Regions from separate parts of the Paenibacillus sp. FSL R5-192 genome, predicted to be linked through region 1. Evidence: riboswitches for the same ligand, from Rfam matches in the RefSeq annotation. Region 1 holds a riboswitch; each other region holds the start of a gene.
The links. A riboswitch is a leader RNA that binds a small molecule or an ion and turns the genes downstream of it on or off. The one in region 1 is predicted to bind cyclic di-AMP.
Positions count from the first base shown of each region.

Region 2: linked by a shared signal. The riboswitch ahead of C161_RS26460 (3D domain-containing protein) and the one ahead of C161_RS10520 (C40 family peptidase) in region 1 are both predicted to bind cyclic di-AMP.
Region 3: linked by a shared signal. The riboswitch ahead of C161_RS07230 (hypothetical protein) and the one ahead of C161_RS10520 (C40 family peptidase) in region 1 are both predicted to bind cyclic di-AMP.
Region 4: linked by a shared signal. The riboswitch ahead of C161_RS04570 (3D domain-containing protein) and the one ahead of C161_RS10520 (C40 family peptidase) in region 1 are both predicted to bind cyclic di-AMP.

Region 1 is NZ_ASPR01000014.1:468,547-472,762, forward strand. Features, by position in the region: gene C161_RS10500 (xanthine phosphoribosyltransferase) at 40-621, shown strand; gene C161_RS10505 (hypothetical protein) at 719-1,048, shown strand; gene C161_RS10510 (hypothetical protein) at 1,168-1,386, shown strand; gene C161_RS10515 (carboxymuconolactone decarboxylase family protein) at 1,528-1,857, shown strand; gene C161_RS10520 (C40 family peptidase) at 1,931-2,395, opposite strand; cyclic di-AMP (ydaO/yuaA leader) riboswitch at 2,401-2,532, opposite strand; gene pelA (pectate lyase) at 2,951-3,913, shown strand; tRNA gene C161_RS10530 (tRNA-Leu) at 4,090-4,173, shown strand.
Region 2 is NZ_ASPR01000049.1:274,714-278,929, forward strand. Features, by position in the region: gene C161_RS26455 (polysaccharide deacetylase family protein) at 1-637, shown strand, start outside; gene C161_RS26460 (3D domain-containing protein) at 745-1,419, opposite strand; cyclic di-AMP (ydaO/yuaA leader) riboswitch at 1,422-1,616, opposite strand; gene C161_RS26465 (amino acid ABC transporter ATP-binding protein) at 1,835-2,557, opposite strand; gene C161_RS26470 (ABC transporter substrate-binding protein/permease) at 2,544-4,007, opposite strand; gene C161_RS26475 (M20 family metallopeptidase) at 4,192-4,216, shown strand, end outside.
Region 3 is NZ_ASPR01000012.1:279,590-283,805, forward strand. Features, by position in the region: gene C161_RS07215 (urease accessory protein UreF) at 1-395, opposite strand, end outside; tRNA gene C161_RS07220 (tRNA-Leu) at 840-922, shown strand; gene C161_RS07225 (glutathione peroxidase) at 1,072-1,551, opposite strand; cyclic di-AMP (ydaO/yuaA leader) riboswitch at 1,923-2,098, shown strand; gene C161_RS07230 (hypothetical protein) at 2,214-2,612, shown strand; gene C161_RS07235 (HAD family hydrolase) at 2,787-3,470, shown strand; gene C161_RS07240 (Nramp family divalent metal transporter) at 3,612-4,216, opposite strand, start outside.
Region 4 is NZ_ASPR01000007.1:49,579-53,794, reverse strand. Features, by position in the region: gene C161_RS04575 (TatD family hydrolase) at 103-873, shown strand; cyclic di-AMP (ydaO/yuaA leader) riboswitch at 1,115-1,368, shown strand; gene C161_RS04570 (3D domain-containing protein) at 1,642-2,826, shown strand; gene rnmV (ribonuclease M5) at 2,982-3,527, shown strand; gene rsmA (16S rRNA (adenine(1518)-N(6)/adenine(1519)-N(6))-dimethyltransferase RsmA) at 3,532-4,216, shown strand, end outside.

The DNA of each region.
Region 1 (4,216 bases):
ATACTTTTACCTCATAGGATAGGCTTGGGAGGTCAAATCATGGAATTATTGAAACAACGAATTTTACAAGAAGGTGTGGTTATCTCGGATCAAGTATTAAAGCTGGATGGTCTGTTGAACCACCAGATTGATCCTGCATTAACGATGGAGATGGGACGTGAGTTTGCTGCCCGTTTTCGTGAAAGTGGAGTAACTCGGGTAATCACGGTAGAATCCTCAGGGATTCCGGTTGCGTTTGCCGCAGCCTATGAACTTGGGGTGCCCCTTGTATTCGCCCGTCGCAAAAAAACACTTCTGGCTGATCCTGATGCTTACTGTGAACGTGTACCGTCCTTTACCAAAGGAATTGTAACTGACATTATGGTATCCCGCGAGTTCATTCATGAGAATGACCGCATTTTGTTCATTGATGATATCATTGCCAATGGAGATGCCGCTCGTGGCGTCATCAAAATTATCGAGCGTTCCGGTGCGGAACTTGTCGGATTCGGCGTTGTGGTCGAGAAAAGTTTCCAGGCAGGGGCACGCACGATTCGTGAACAGGGTATTCCGGTGGAAGCCTTGGTACGCATTCGTTCCCTGAACGATGGAACAGTACAATTTGACGATAACGAAATGTGACATTTTAAAGGAATAGGGCCTATTTTTTGAACTATGCCTTTGCATGACCGCCGATTTCATTTATAATGGGGTTATGTTAGGGAGAGGAGGCAACACCATGGGGAACCAACCGGCAACAGAACAATTTTTTAATGATAAGCTGGCGGAATCGAAAGTTCATTTTGAACGTGCCCTGGATTGTAAACATACGGAATTCGATGACCTTTATCCCTATATGATTGAACATCCTCAATTTTTCTGGTACAAACGCTATGTTGCCTGGTCAGAATTACTGACGATTGTAGGCTTGTGCGAAGAGTTGTCCTTCTCTTGGAAAGAACAATTTACACCGCATCAAGTGGAGTACCTTGAAGAACGTGTGATGTCCGCCAAAGTGCTTGATTTTTGGTTCGAGAAGAACGACAGCAAAGAGCACGCGCAGCGGTAACTTTCAGTCGGGACATAATTTCGAATGACATGACAGTCCAATACAGTCACGTGAGACCTAAATGACTTTTCATTTAGGTCTCTTTTTGTAAATAAATTTGAAATATAGGAGCCATGAAGATGATTAGTGATACAGAATTGGACGCCCTGCGTCTGTCAGGTGAGAAAGTTAGAGTCGTACGGGACGAGCTGGAATCGAACGACGTGAAGGGCATTGTGGTTGCCTGGGATGGCGAGCAGGTACTTATCCGTCGTCAGAATCGACGTGTCGTTAAGCTGGACCGAGGTTACAGCTATCAGCTGTTCAGCGAGCCGCGCCAGAGTCCACTTAGTGAGTAACAGCTTATAATTATGGCAGGGCCATGCGCGTTAAATGTTTGGAATTACCATGATTTCTTGGCATAATTGGCTCACTCGGGAGAGAAGATAGGTACAGTGAGGAAGATCTGTAACTATAGCCGAGAGGGTGTGCTACAAGCCATGACATTGATGAATGATAAAGTTCATGCCTACAAGGATCAGATTGGAGCATTAAGCGATGTGCTGCCAGGTGTGGTGAAGTCGTATCATGAGTTTACCGGAGAATGCTTCCAACCTGGCGTGATTGATGCGAAGACAAAACAGCTAATTGCACTTGGCATTGGATTATTCGCCAACAATGAGGTATGTACCTTCTACCATGTAGAAGAAGCCCGTGCCAAGGGTGCAACAGATCAGGAGATCATGGAGACCGTAGCCGTGGCCGGAGCTGTTGGTGGAGGACATGCCCTGTCTCAGGGTGCGATGCGAGTGCAGAAGGCGCTGCATTAGTAAGCAATGCAACATAAATTTTTAAGTGCAAAAAAGGCATCCGGTTAATAACCGATGCCTTTTTGTATGTGAATCACATTTTACCTAACATTTTATCATACATAAACTGTCCAGTTACCCGACGTGCTGTTACATAACGATCATTGAAGTATGGATTCGATAACTTCGTGATGCTTACACCTTTACTGCTGGAGGCATGAGCGAATTGTCCGCCGCCGATATATACACCTGTATGTGAAATGCCTTTGCCTGTTGTATTAAAGAACACCAGATCACCTGTCCGAACATTGCTCTTGGATACGGGAGTACCTGCTTTGGCTTGCTGCTGCGAAGTACGTGGTAATTCAATGCTGTATTTGTTGAAAAGATATCTCATAAAACCAGAACAGTCGAAGCCGGCTACAGTTGTGCCACCCCATTTGTAAGGAATACCTGTCATGTTGTTCACTACGGAGTTGATACTGCTTGCCTCTGTGCTTGTTGCCCCGGATGTAAATAATACAGCTGCTCCAAAAATGGAGATAATCAGTTTTTTCAAAATCAATGTTCTCCCTTCGATGCCTACGGAGTTAGCTAAGGGTTCGGTAGAAGGTTCCCTATATTTCCTATGTATAAGAATAATTCACCCAAATTGGTTCCCCCGTTTTCAAACATGAAACTCGGCAATGAATAATTAAGTTTTTGTAACTATTTGAAACTATATTGCATAAATGCGTAATTGTCAAACCCATTTAAAACCCTTCGTAATACCTCAATGTTAGCGGAATTAAGGTTTTTATATGAAAGAAGGGATCAAGTTTGGGTATCATTCATGACAAAAACGTCATTATTGGTTCGTTTAAGACGAATTTGGATAAATAAATAGGTTTGTCATGAGTTAAAAGAACTATCCCGTTATGTAGAATTAGAGAGATTATATTCATTAAGTTGCATATATTGACAAAAATCGATTTTTTGCATATTATCTGATTATCCAATCCACATATTGGATGAAAATTGATTTTATTATGCGATAAATACAAATAAAGGAGGTTTGGGGCGTATATCATAGGTAAAGTAGAAGTGGAAGATTTATAAAAACGAACATAGGAGAGTGTTACATTTGAAAGCGAAGAAAATAATTACTTTTGTCCTGGCATGTACGATGGTGTTCTCAGTAGTTGGAATGGCAGTTCTCCCTGTAGGGACGGTATCTGCTGCAGATGCGTCGGGTACTACAGCGAGTATTTCTGATATTTTGAAGAACCAGCTGCCGGATGGAGGTTGGAGAAAAGATTATAAACAGACAAGTGGAGAGTGGGCAAAGTCCACGATAGACAACAAGGCTACATACTCAGAAATTAGAAGATTGGCGAAGGAATTTAAAAAGACGAATGATCCGCGTTACTCCACAGCTGCAATCAAAGGAATTAACTTTTTGATCAACATGCAGTATTCAAACGGCGGGTGGCCACAAGTTTACCAAAGCTCCGGATACCACAAGCACATCACTTACAATGATGATGCCATGATTAATGTAATGATCATGCTGGATGAAGTAGCAGCACGCAAAGGTGATTTCTCATTTATCGACAGCACACTTGCTAACCGCAGTAAAAATTCAGTTGCCAAAGGTGTGGAGGCGATTCTGAATACACAGGTCGTTTCAGGTGGTAAGCTGACAGCATGGGGACAACAACATGATTCCAGCTCTCTTAAACCAGCGAGCGCAAGAATCTACGAAGTGCCATCACTGACAGCTGGAGAGAGTGTAACGATTGTTAAATTTCTGAAAACCAGACCTGCTAACGCTAAAATTACCGCATCCATTAAAGGAGCGGAGGCTTGGTTTAACAAAGTGAAAATTACGGGTTACAAGTATGAAAGAGCTAATGGAGATAGTAAAATTATCGCTGATTCCAAAGCTGCACCAATTTGGGCACGCTTCTATGAGATCGGAACGGATAAACCAATCTTTATTGGTCGTGACGGGGTAGTTAAATACAAATTAAGTGATATTGATAAAGAAAGAAGAGGCGGTTATGCATGGTATGGCAACTGGCCTTCCAAGCTGTAATTTGTAGTATGCTTCCGTTTTAATGAACCAAACTATTAGCAGCAGTTAAAGGTAAAGCCCGAATCGACATGGACGTCTGATTCGGGCTTTATTGTTATTATTTTCAGTGTTGACATGATAGATTACGCATGATATATTATTTATTGTCGCCGATATTGATGACGGAGATACAATATGCGGTCGTGGCGGAATTGGCAGACGCGCACGGTTCAGGTCCGTGTGGGCTAACCCCCGTGGAGGTTCGAGTCCTCTCGACCGCATCTAATAAAAAGACTTCTTAAGCTAACGCTTAAGGAGTCTTTT
Region 2 (4,216 bases), on a different contig from region 1:
TCAAAAATATGCCGATACGTTCAAAACCAATGGTCCTTCAACCAAGAAGGTTGCACTGACTTTTGATGATGTACCTGATCCACGGTTTACTCCACAAGTGCTGGATGTATTGAAGAAATACAATGTCAGAGCTACATTCTTCATCGTGGGTAGTCGTGCTGAGAAACATCCGGATCTAGTGAAACGCATCGTTAAGGAAGGGCATATGGTTGGTAATCACAGCTACAATCATCCTGAATTCAGTAAGCTGTCGATGAATGCCTTTCGCAAACAAATTTTACATACCGGGGATATTATTCAACGTTTGGCGGGATATACGCCCAAGATGATTCGGCCACCTTATGGAGACATTAATGAAGAACAGCTGAGATGGGCTGCCAAACAACATTATAGCATTGTGAACTGGAACGTAGACTCCCTGGACTGGAAAGGCCTTTCAAAGGAACAGGTGAAAGATAACATCCTCTCTGCCGTGAAACCTGGCTCCATCGTTCTGCAACATGCTGGAGGCGGTGTAGGGTCAAACCTGAACGGCACGATTGAGGCTTTGCCTGAAATTATTGAGGAACTACGTAATCGGGGATATGAACTGGTCACCTTGGACGAAATGCTGGGATTGCCCAAGGCCAAAGATTAGGATGACCGTGATAACAAATAATGAGAATATTAAAAGGGTGCTGTTCAATCGCGAATTAGCGACTGGCAGACACCCTGTTTGAATTCATTTTAAATGTTATTTTCTCTCTACTTCAGAATGTACAGCTCGATATCCTGAAAACCAAATGAGCTTACAGACTGTTTGCTACCCGGGATAAAGATATCAATCCGGTGACCCTTGATTGCACCGCCCACATCCCGCGCTGTGGCTACAAAAGCCTGTTTTGGCAATCCTGGATGGCTGTGACCAGTTACCAGTACTTTGGTTCCAAGTGGAATTACACTTGGATCAACTGCAATCGTACCCAGTTCAAGGTCATTTCCGAAATAATCGACTGCACCCCAGCCTCCATTTTCAGACGGATCTGCAGAGTATGCCGTTGCTTTTACGTTCACAGCTTTGCTGTAATCGAATGTTTTACCCCAGGCTTGAACAACTTTATTATCTGCGTTGACGTCCAAGCTTGCTGTAGTAACAGTCTTCGCTTGGGTCTTGCTCTCCGTTGCCGCAGCGTCTGCTACATTGTTTGCCTTACCGGGAATCGTAATTTTCAAACCACCATAAATGTTGTAAGCCGAAATGTCGTTGTTTGCTTTAATTAACGTGTTGAGTGCTACTCCATATTGTTTTGATAAGGTGTAGAAGGTATCCCCTTCTTTGGCCACATGAACTGAATCGGCGTGAGCCGGAACGGCTTGAATGAGCATTGCTGTTGTCATTAATGCTACTGCTGTTTTGGCTATACGTTTCTTGTTAATCATGGTCTTCCTCCCTCATTGTGCCTGCGAAGTTAGTTGTCGGATTCGGATGAGGAGCCCACCCTATAGGTTCTTCGTTACATTTGAAACGTTATGTACCCAATTCACCCCAAGCAGTGTGCTGTAGATCTTCCCCCTGCACAATCTGCATCGTTACATCCCCCGCACTCCCTGTCCGGAAGTTTCGGCAGAGTTCAATATATCACAATTTTGTAACCTGAACTTGTAGTAATTCTTACCAAATGGTTTTTAGCATGTAAGCATTTGTAAGAATACTGGTTAATTCAGAAAGTTTGGTTGACCCGATTCCTTTACATTTGGTAACAGAATAGTTACTTTTCCGAATCCATACGTCATTATTATCCATAAAAAATAGCGTTACCGACTCGAAGTCAGTAACGCTATTTGATCACATCGTTTAGAGTACTTTCGCAAGAAAATCACGTGTACGTGAATTTTTGGGTGCTCCAAACACCTCATCAGGTGTTCCCTCTTCCACAATAACCCCGCCATCCATGAACAAGATGCGGTCTCCCACTTCACGTGCGAAACCCATCTCATGGGTTACGATGACCATCGTCATTCCGCCTTCTGCAAGACGTTTCATGACATCCAGCACTTCGCCGACCATCTCAGGATCCAGTGCCGACGTAGGCTCGTCAAACAGCATCACATGCGGCTGCATGGCCAATGCTCTAGCAATGGCGATCCGCTGCTTCTGTCCACCAGACAGCTGATTCGGGAATGTATCTTTTTTATCGTACAAGCCCACGGTGTTAAGCAGATCAGCAGCAATTTTTTCCGCTTCCTGAGTGGATTGTTTCTTCACTTTAATTGGAGCAATCGTAATGTTTTGCTCTACCGTTTTGTGTGGGAACAGGTTGAAGTGCTGGAACACCATGCCCATTTTCTCACGAGTTGCGTTAATGTTATGCTTGGGGTCCGTGATTGACACGCCTTCAAAATCAATCTCTCCTGAGGTAGGCTGTTCCAGCAGATTCAGACAACGCAAGAACGTACTTTTACCTGAACCAGAAGGACCGATGACCACGACAACCTCACCTTTGCCAATCGTCACGTTTATGCCCTTAAGCACATCGTTATTTCCATAAGATTTGTGTAATTGTCTAACGTCTATCACTTGCACTCAACTTCCTTTCCAGTCGTCCCAGCAGCTTGGACAAAATGAACGTCATTACAAAGTAGATGGCTGCTGCAATCAAAAATGGACTCAAGCCTTGGTACGTAATGTTCTTGACTACACTTGCCTGATACATAATGTCCACCATACCGATAACGGAGATAATGGAGGATTCTTTGATGATAGTTATGAATTCATTACCGATCGCTGGTAATACAGCTTTGAAGGCTTGTGGCAATATGATATAACGCATCGCGGCGCCTCTTCCCATACCTAATGAACGCGCTGCCTCCAACTGACCACGATCCACACCTTGGATACCTGCACGGAAAATCTCCGCCAGATAGGCACCACTATTGATTGAAAGTGTAATGATACCTGCCTGAAGTGCAGTGAAGTTAATGCCAAAGCTCAGGGAAAAACCATAGTAAATAATCATCAACTGTACCAACATCGGTGTGCCACGGATCACTTCAACGTAAGCCGTACCGATCCAGCGCAAGATTGCAGCGTCATGCAAACGGAACAAACAGATGATCAATCCAATAATTACCCCGAAGATAACCCCAAGTGCAGACAACAGAAGTGTGTATCCTACACCTGTAGCATAGAAACTTTTGTACTCCCAGAATACTTGGAAAATATTTTGTGATTTGTTCGCTTTATCCGCCATCAAGAGGCTGGCGTCCGTCACCATCTGATTGATTTTATCTTCGCTTTTCAGTCGCTCCAGTGTTCCATTTACTGCAGCTAGCAGCTCGGTATTACCTTTACGAATCCCGATTGCCGCTTCTGCTTGCTCTTCGTCCGGAACAGCAGCAGCAAGTCCAATGATATCGTCCAGATAACCTACAGCAACGGTATCTTCAACGATTGCCGCGTCAATGCGTTTTGTTTGCAGTTGAAGCACGATATCCGAGATTTTATCCAGCGCAGTAAGCTTCGCTCCTGGAATACTCTGTCCGATCGTTTCCTGAATGGAGCCTTTCTGAACGCCAATCTTCGCATTTTCAAGTTCTGCCATGGTTGGATATTTGTCTTTATCCACATTGCGAACCATAATCACTTGTTTTGACTTATAATAGGTGTCGGAAAAATCGATACTTTTCTTCCGCTCATCCGTCGGCGTCATACCTGAAATCACCAGATCAACACGCCCGCTCTGCAATGAAGGCAGAAGACCGTCGAAGCCCATATCCTCAATCACAAGCTCAGCGCCAAGATCTTTGGCAATCTCTTTGGCGATCTCAATATCGAAGCCGACGATTTCATCTTTGCCATTAATCACTTTATGGAATTCATATGGTGCAAAATCGGCACTTGTACCGAGCACCAGCTTTTTACTGCTTGAATTATCTGTAGTTCCACTAGCAAGTGCCACAGGAACGGCAGTCGTCAGCAGAATAACAAAGGTCAACAGCATCATGGTGTAACGACTTATTAATTTCAACCTTTTTCTCTCCCCTTACAATACTTTGTATGCTTCTCATGTTGATGACTGAGTCATTATAAAGTACAATGCATGATTATGCAATGCATTTTGACAATACAAATCTTGACTTGTTTCTGAAAAAAATAAAGCAAACATGATATAATCAATGAATTATTTTCATTTTTGCATAAGGAGTTTACTAATGACAGCTAACAAATCACAAATTC
Region 3 (4,216 bases), on a different contig from region 1:
ACCGAATCGTATTTGGCAAAGATCTGTTCGAGCTGGCTGAATTCAATCCAGGGGTGCAGAGCGCGTGCAAGTCTGATCAATCGTTTACCCATGGCGGCAGCTTGTTCTCTGAGATCTCCAGGGGTTCGCTGAACATGGACGAGCTTGTCGATCAGAGCTATCCGCCATGTATCCTTGTGATCTGCTGCGGTATAGATGCCTTTGATGGCCATACCTTCAAGACGAACGATGCTGGGATGCAACTGACAACGCATGAATGATTCGAGATCTTCAGCATTACGAATGGTACCCTCCCTGATATGGATATCCATGCCGAAGGAATGGGTGAACCCTCCAACCTGAATAGAGGAATCAAGCAGTTTGACATAATCGAGCAGCTTATTCCCACGGTTCACAATCATTCGCCTCCTGTGTTCGTTAAATGTTACTTTAAGTGACATTAATATCCCTTTTTGTTTGCATTTTGTTTAAAAATCCGAATTATATGATAGTTATCATCCCATAAATGTCCGCTTTTTGTCAATAGTATCCGTGAAATTTAATGGATTAAATTTGAAATTCAATATTTGTGTTATTTTATATAACTCACTGTGTTATTTATGTGGCGAAGTGCAGGGAGGACCATATATAAGGAAGGACTATATATAAATGAATCAACAAGATCGGCTCTTACCGAAAAAGAGGGGATCAAATCTAATAATATGCAGTTCATGGGTAAAGATGACGAGATTATGCGATTTTTGATGAAAATGCCTAGCTGAAAAAGAAGTATTAAAAAATACTTTACTTTTAGTTCTGAACCCGGTATAATCAATTCTGTTGCCGATTATTTACGACATGCGGTCGTGGTGGAATGGCAGACACGCTATCTTGAGGGGGTAGTGGGCGTATGCCCGTGGAGGTTCGAGTCCTCTCGACCGCATCATATGAACGATTAAAAAGAAGCTTTCCGTTATTGGAAAGCTTCTTTTTTTGTCTTTTTCGAACAGTATGACATCAAAGTTGAGAAAAAAAAGCCATCCATTACCGGGGCAATACTGCTCTACCTTCCCGCTACGGGTGGCCTGTGTATTATTTTTGCAGCAAGTTCTTGATATCTTCTTCAATCTTGTCCGGTGTTGTTTTGGGAGCATAACGTTTAATGACCTGTCCGTTCTGATCCACAAGGAATTTGGTGAAATTCCATTTGATTGCTTTGGAGCCGAGCAGGCCAGGAGCTTCTGTACTAAGGTGTTGGAAAAGAGGGTGAGCGCTTGATCCGTTCACATCAATTTTCTCAAACATGGGGAAGCTCACGCCATAATTCATCTGACAGAACTCGGCAATATCGTCGGAAGATCCTTTTTCCTGTGCAAACTGGTTACTTGGGAAACCAAGAACTTCAAATGGAGCATCTTGAAACTTGTCTTGCAGTTCTTGAAGACCTTTGAATTGAGGGGTAAGGCCGCATGAGCTTGCCGTATTCACGATCAGGAGCACTTTGTCACGGTAGTCGGACATTTCAACTTCTTGACCGCGAAGGGTATTCACTTTGTAATCGTAGACTGTCATCTAAATCGCCTCCATTTATTTACTCTTATATCTTCTATTATATTGGTTGCAATTAAATATTGCAAAACTAATATGGTGTTAAAAGAATCAAAACAGGCAAGTTGTGCGGAATACGTGAATGAATTGCGAAGGGATTTTCGTCAGAGTGAGAATTAGATAGCCTTGAAGAGATGGATAGAGTATAACCTTATTGTAAGCGTTATTATGGATGAGTATTGGCAAAAATCTGCCGATTCGGTGATCTGTGAGGACTTTACACCGTCATGGCACGGGTGTATGATTCATAACGTAATTTCAATTTAAACTAAATTGTATATGAAAAACGAAACAAACGATAATATCGCTCGATCTTATCTTAAGATATACGAACGATGTTTTAATCGCTGAGTTTCCATTCATTCATGAGTGGAAAACGGGGGAACCAACGGAATGCGCTGTCCAGGACAGTAGGCATTCATGGGGTGAATTTTCCGGTGACAGCCGGAAATAGGGCGACTCTCGCGCCCGAATCCGTCAGCTAACCTCGTAAGCGTTAAAGGGAGAGGCAACAAGCCGTACGCTGGTTCATGGCGTTTTCGCCATGGATTCTTTAAGAAGCGTTCGGGAGGCCTTGGTCCCCCACGCTTCTTTTTTGTTGTCTTTTCACGCCAAGGGAGGAACGAATGATGGATACTGAGATGATCTTAGTGACTGCTCCAAATGAAGCAGGACGCAAATTTATCAAATTACTGATGTACAAAAAAATGCCGTTTGCCGTTCTAACCAACAGTGCAGGGGAAGAGCGCAGACTCCGTAGAATCGGAGTAGAACATGTCATTCGCATGAACACGGCTGCAGCTCAAAAATGGTTTTTGCCGCAGGGCAGCGTAGGCAACGTGTTTATTTTCGAGAACAGCCTGAATCTGACCTGTCGTTATTTACAGATCTGCCGTTCATGGACATCGAAATCCCTGTGCGTCATTACGGAGCAGAGTCATCCTAAGGGCATCTATCGGGGCATGGGCGCAGACCGGATTGTATATTCGCTCAATGGGGAAGTTGGCTTTCTCCTCAATGGTTAATGCCATAGCTTGTGATTGCTCAGGTGTAAGGTGCCTGTTATAATTGAATGTATTAGAATCAATTTCAGAATTCACTCAAGGTATTATGAAATTGATTCATCGATAAACGGAAGTTTGAGGAGACTCATGCAGGATGGTGAGTCTTCTTTTTTATGCTTACAAGGAGGAATTGGCGTGCCGGATGTAGGTGGATTGAAATGGTTGTTTTTTGATGTTGGAGATACACTGGTGGATGAATGGGAGCCGGTTGATGATATTATTGGACAGTTCGTCCGTGAAGCTTGTGTTTTGGGGTATCCGGTGAAGATTGAGACGGTACGCGAACTGTTCGCGAACTGTTACCGAAAATATGAGCAATGGCCTATGAGAGTGGCAATTCGCACATTTGTTAAAGACGAGGGACATCAAAAACAGATTCAGGACAAGCTGAAGTTTCAAAAAGATCTTGAACGTCCTTTTCCTTCAGCAGATTCCGTTCTTCAGCAGTTGTCACGGCATTATCGCATTGGCATTATTGCCAATCAGAGTCCTGGAACGGAAGAGAGACTGGAGAGCTACGGCTTGCGGAAGTATGTTGATGTTCTGGCATGTTCGGCTGAAGAAGGAGTGTCCAAGCCAGACCCTGAGTTATACGCTGTGGCCTTGAAGCAGGCCGGTTGTGAACCGGAGGAAGCCGTCATGATCGGCGATCGGATCGATAACGACATTATACCTGCTCGGAAGCTGGGCATGCGTACGATTCGAATTATGCAGGGTTACGGAAGATTTCAGCCAGAACTATCGGATGACAAACGTGCGGATTGGACTGTTGATTCATTGGATCAACTCTTGCCGTTATTGATACCAAATCAGGATTAGATGCAGATGGTTGTTTATTGGAGTTTGAGTTTTACTATAAAAGGAAACATGTTGCTGTATTGCAACAATAAAGGCTGATCAACTGGGTATAAAATACCGGAGTTGATCAGCCTTTTTAGTATTTAGCCAATTAAAATGAGATTAGAATAACCGAATCGTCTGAATGATCAGATATACATTCAGCACAACGATAATCGCGGCAATGACCCATGAGATGATTTTGAGCCACAATTTGTTGGCGAATGCACCCATGCTTTTTTTATCACTCGTGAACATCACCAGGGGAATTACAGCAAACGGCAATTGAAGCGACAGGACGACCTGGCTCAAAATGAGTAGTTCTTCTGTGCCATGTTCTCCTGCAATGGCTGTCACAATTACCGCGGGGATGATGGCGATCAGACGTGTGACCAGTCTGCGTAGCCAAGCCGGAATTCGAATGTTCAGGAAACCTTCCATAACGATCTGCCCAGCGAGTGTACCTGTAAGGGTAGAGTTCTGACCTGATGCTAACAGCGCCACACCGAACAGGATACTTGCGACCGTAGTACCCAATAGAGGTGTCAGCAGATGATAGGCATCAGCGATCTCAGCAACCTGCGTCATACCAGCACTGTGAAATACAGCGGCAGATACAATCAGGATGGCTGCATTGATGAACAGGGCCAGTGTCAGCGCAATCGTAGAATCCATGGTCGAGTACCGAATGGCTTCTTTTTTGCCCTGTGGTGTCTGTTCGATCTGAC
Region 4 (4,216 bases), on a different contig from region 1:
ACCCAAAATGTTTTATGTATGAGTCATTGAATTATTGAATTTTACAAATTGGATTTTGAAAAAGAAGATAGTCGTTATTTCGACATGAAGGGAGATACAGACATGATGCTGTTCGACACACATACACATCTGGATGCACCACAATTCGACGAGGACCGCGAGGACATGATTCAGCGTGCTGTGGATGCAGGAGTTGGTCGCATGATCAACATTGGCTTTAACCGGGAGACAATTCCAACCACAATGAAACTCGCTGAAACATATGACTTTATATATGCAGCTGTAGGGTGGCATCCCGTAGATGCGATCACAATGCAGGAGGGCGATTTGGAGTGGATTGCATCTTTATGCAAGCATGAAAAAGTGGTTGCGATCGGTGAGATTGGATTGGATTATCACTGGGATACTTCACCAAAAGAAATACAGCATCGCGTATTACGACAACAAATTGCTTTGGCGCGTGAAGTGAACATGCCAATTGTCATCCATAATCGGGATGCACATGAGGATATCATAAGAATTTTGCGTGAAGAGAAAGCGGGTGAAGTTGGTGGTGTGATGCACTCGTTCTCAGGCAGCTGGGAAACAGCAAAAAGTTGTCTCGATATGGGCTTCCATCTCTCCTTCGGAGGACCGATCACATTCAAAAATGCAAAGCAGCCCAAAGAGGTGCTGGAGAAGGTTCCTATGGACCGTTTTTTCATTGAAACAGATGCTCCATATTTGACACCTCACCCTTATCGTGGGAAGCGAAATGAGACAGCGCATGTACGTCTGGTTGCAGAGGCAGCTGCGGAAATTAAAGGCATTTCGGTGGAGGAAATTGCTGCAATAACAACCAAAAATGCCATGGAACGATTTGGGATTCGTTAAAAAAACGAGCAAATGAGGTGAAAAAGGCAGGTAAGCGGAGGTAATTTGCCCTTTGATCCAAATAAATCAAGAATATTACAATATTTTAACCAAATATTCAGAAAAACGTACTTGATCAACGCTTTACAACATGCATCAAAACAGGATATCATCTTTTCAGTGAATTGTTGTGCGGAAAATTGGACAGATGTTCGGGGGATGAACAAAGGGACACTTTCCGATGAAACAACATTACTTTCATGAATCAGTCTCGCTGAGTCTCCGTTATCGGAGAGCGGGGGAACCAATAGGGCTTAAACATCGGTGTATTTGGCCGATGCGCAACGTTCGCTGACCCAAAAGCAGCGAAGGGAACTGCGAAGCCGTATTTGATTTCTTCTTTGGGTCTCGGGGTGAATTCAAGGGCGTCCGCCATGAGCGGGTGACCCAAGATAGGGCGGCTCTCTTTCGCCCGAACCCGACAGCTAACCTCGCAAGCGGAAAAAGAGAGGCAACCTCGTGCATGAATTTCCGATATTCAGAATCATTCGGAAGCCACGGAAGAGTTCCTCTTACACTCTTTCTTTGGCTTTTTTGTTTTTGAATAAAAGAAATATTGTCATCATACGGTAGGTATTCAGGAGGATGACATCATGTTGCGAAGATTGATTCATGGTGCAGAATCGGATTATGTTGGTCCAATCTGTGTTCTGTAGAAAATTTGGTATAGTCACGTCAAAGACATCATGCATTACTTTAGACGGCGAGGCTATGAAGGAGGACGGAGAAGTGGGCACATTCCAACCAGAAGAGACCCATGAGTCACGATCATCCAGTAAGTCTTTCGCGTTGCGGTGGAAGCATGAGAACATGCGTCAAATGGCATTGATCGCGATTTTCTCAATTGCGCTTACAATCATGATCTTGTTAGTCGTTTACGGTCAGGCCGGGAAACAAATTTCGCTGGTTATTGATGGCAAAGCTCAGGTGGTAGAGACTCGTACAGGAATGCTTCAGGAAATGCTGGAGGAGCAGTCGATCACAGTCAGCCCTCACGATAAGGTATCCATGTCCATGAATGGGGCGATTACAGATGGAGACCGAATCGTTATTGAGCGGGCCGTTCCAGTTAACATTACGGCAGACGGAGACACCAAGACTCTGTATACAACCGATTCATCGGTAGAAGATGCAATTCAAAAATCAGGTATTCAAGTTGAAAGTAATGATAAAGTGTATCCGGCGCTTGGAACTGCGATCAAAGCGGAGATGAAGATCCGTGTAGTGCGCGTAACAAAGCGTACAGTGGAAGTAGAGCAACCGATCGCTTACAAAGTCATTAAAACGGCTGACCCTAGCTTATACAAAGGGGATAACCGTGTCGTTGTGAACGGCAAAGAAGGCACAATTGTGCAGCATATCGAAAAGGTATTTCAGGATGGAGAATTGGTCTCCAAAAAAATGGTCGGCAAATCTGTCGCGAATAATCGTGTAGATAAAGTGATCGCTGTCGGCACCAAAGCAAAACCGGTCGTGAAAGAACCTGAGATTCAGACCGTATCGGCTCAAACGTCAACAACCAAAAAGGCTACAACAACGAACTCGAAGAAAACATCTGCCTCGGGCAGCAAAGTGATTACCGTATCCGGGACTTCTTTTAAATACTCCAAAGTACTTAAAAATGTATCCATGACTGCCTACTCTTCCGAAGAGCCTGGCATTGGAACTAAAACAGCTTCCGGTACTCGTGTAACGGAAGGACGCACCATTGCGGTTGATCCCAAAGTCATTCCAATTGGCTGGTGGGTATATATCGAAGGTCTGGGATTCCGTCGTGCGGAAGATACAGGCGGTGCCATTAAAGGCAACAAAATTGATGTGTATTATGACAGTGTGAAGCATGCCCTGAATTTTGGACGTAAGAAAGGCAAGACGGTCTACGTGATCGGTCCGGTGAAGCCGGAAGCGAACTAAAATCGTTTTACTTTGAAATGGGAATGCTATAAAATAGTTGCATGAATGATTCATGCGGAATATGCGGCGGAGGAGTCTGAATTCAGTCTCCCCCGCCGTTTGGCAGAGAAGAGGATATTCCTCTTCTTTTTGCGTTAGAAAGGAAGAAATGGAACATGATAAAAGAAATCATTGTGGTGGAAGGCCGTGACGATACGGTAGCTATCCGTCGGGCCGTGGAAGCCGATACCATAGAAACAGGTGGATCAGCAATCAACCAACGCATTCTGAAGCGGATTGCGCTTGCTCAGGAGAGACGGGGAGTCATTGTACTGACAGATCCGGATCATGCTGGCGAACGCATTCGAAAAATTATTGCGAACAAGGTGCCAGGCTGCAAACATGCCTTCATTCCGGAAGCCGATGCAACGCGCAAAGGGGACATTGGGGTGGAGAATGCCTCACCAGAGGCGATCCGTCATGCTCTGGCGCGCGTACATACTTCATACGAAGGTGCTCCGAGCCTGATCGATTGGGAGGACCTGATCGCGGCAGGACTTATTGTGCATCCGCAGGCTGCTGCACGTCGCATGGAGATGGGCAATCTGCTGGGCATCGGTTATTGTAACGGTAAGCAGTTCCACAAACGCCTCAGTGTATTTCAGATTACACGGGAAGAGTTCTCTACAGCATTAGCGCAAATTGAACGTGAAGGATTGTGAGCATATGAAGAACATGGAAGAGACGATTGAAATTGCAACGCCCAAGCGTACGAAAGAGATTATTCAAAGACACGGATTCTCATTTAAGAAAAGTCTGGGTCAGAACTTTCTGATCGATCAAAATATACTGAACAAAATTGTTAATGCAGCCGATCTGGACGAGTCCAAGGGCGCACTGGAGATCGGGCCGGGTATTGGAGCCCTCACGGAGCGACTGGCTCGGGTAGCCGGTCCCGTCACAGCCGTAGAGATTGACCAGCGCTTAATCCCAATCCTGGGAGAAGTGATGCAGCCTTATTCGAATGTACGTGTTCATCATGGGGATGTGCTGAAGCTTGATCTGGCTGAGTTGTTTAATACGGATTTTGCATCCGTGGACAAAGTCAGTGTTGTGGCTAACCTGCCTTATTATGTAACGACTCCAATCATGATGAAACTGCTGGAAGAGAAGCTGCCGGTAGACAGCATTGTTGTCATGATCCAAAAAGAAGTGGCTGAACGCATGGCTGCTGCACCAGGATCAAAAGACTACGGTAGTCTAAGCATCGCAGTTCAGTACTACAGTATGCCGGAACTTGTGTGTATTGTGCCTCCTACGGTCTTCATTCCGCAACCTAATGTGGAATCAGCTGTCATTAAGCTGAAAGTGCGTGAGCAACCACCAGTGGAGATTCCGGATGAAGCACACT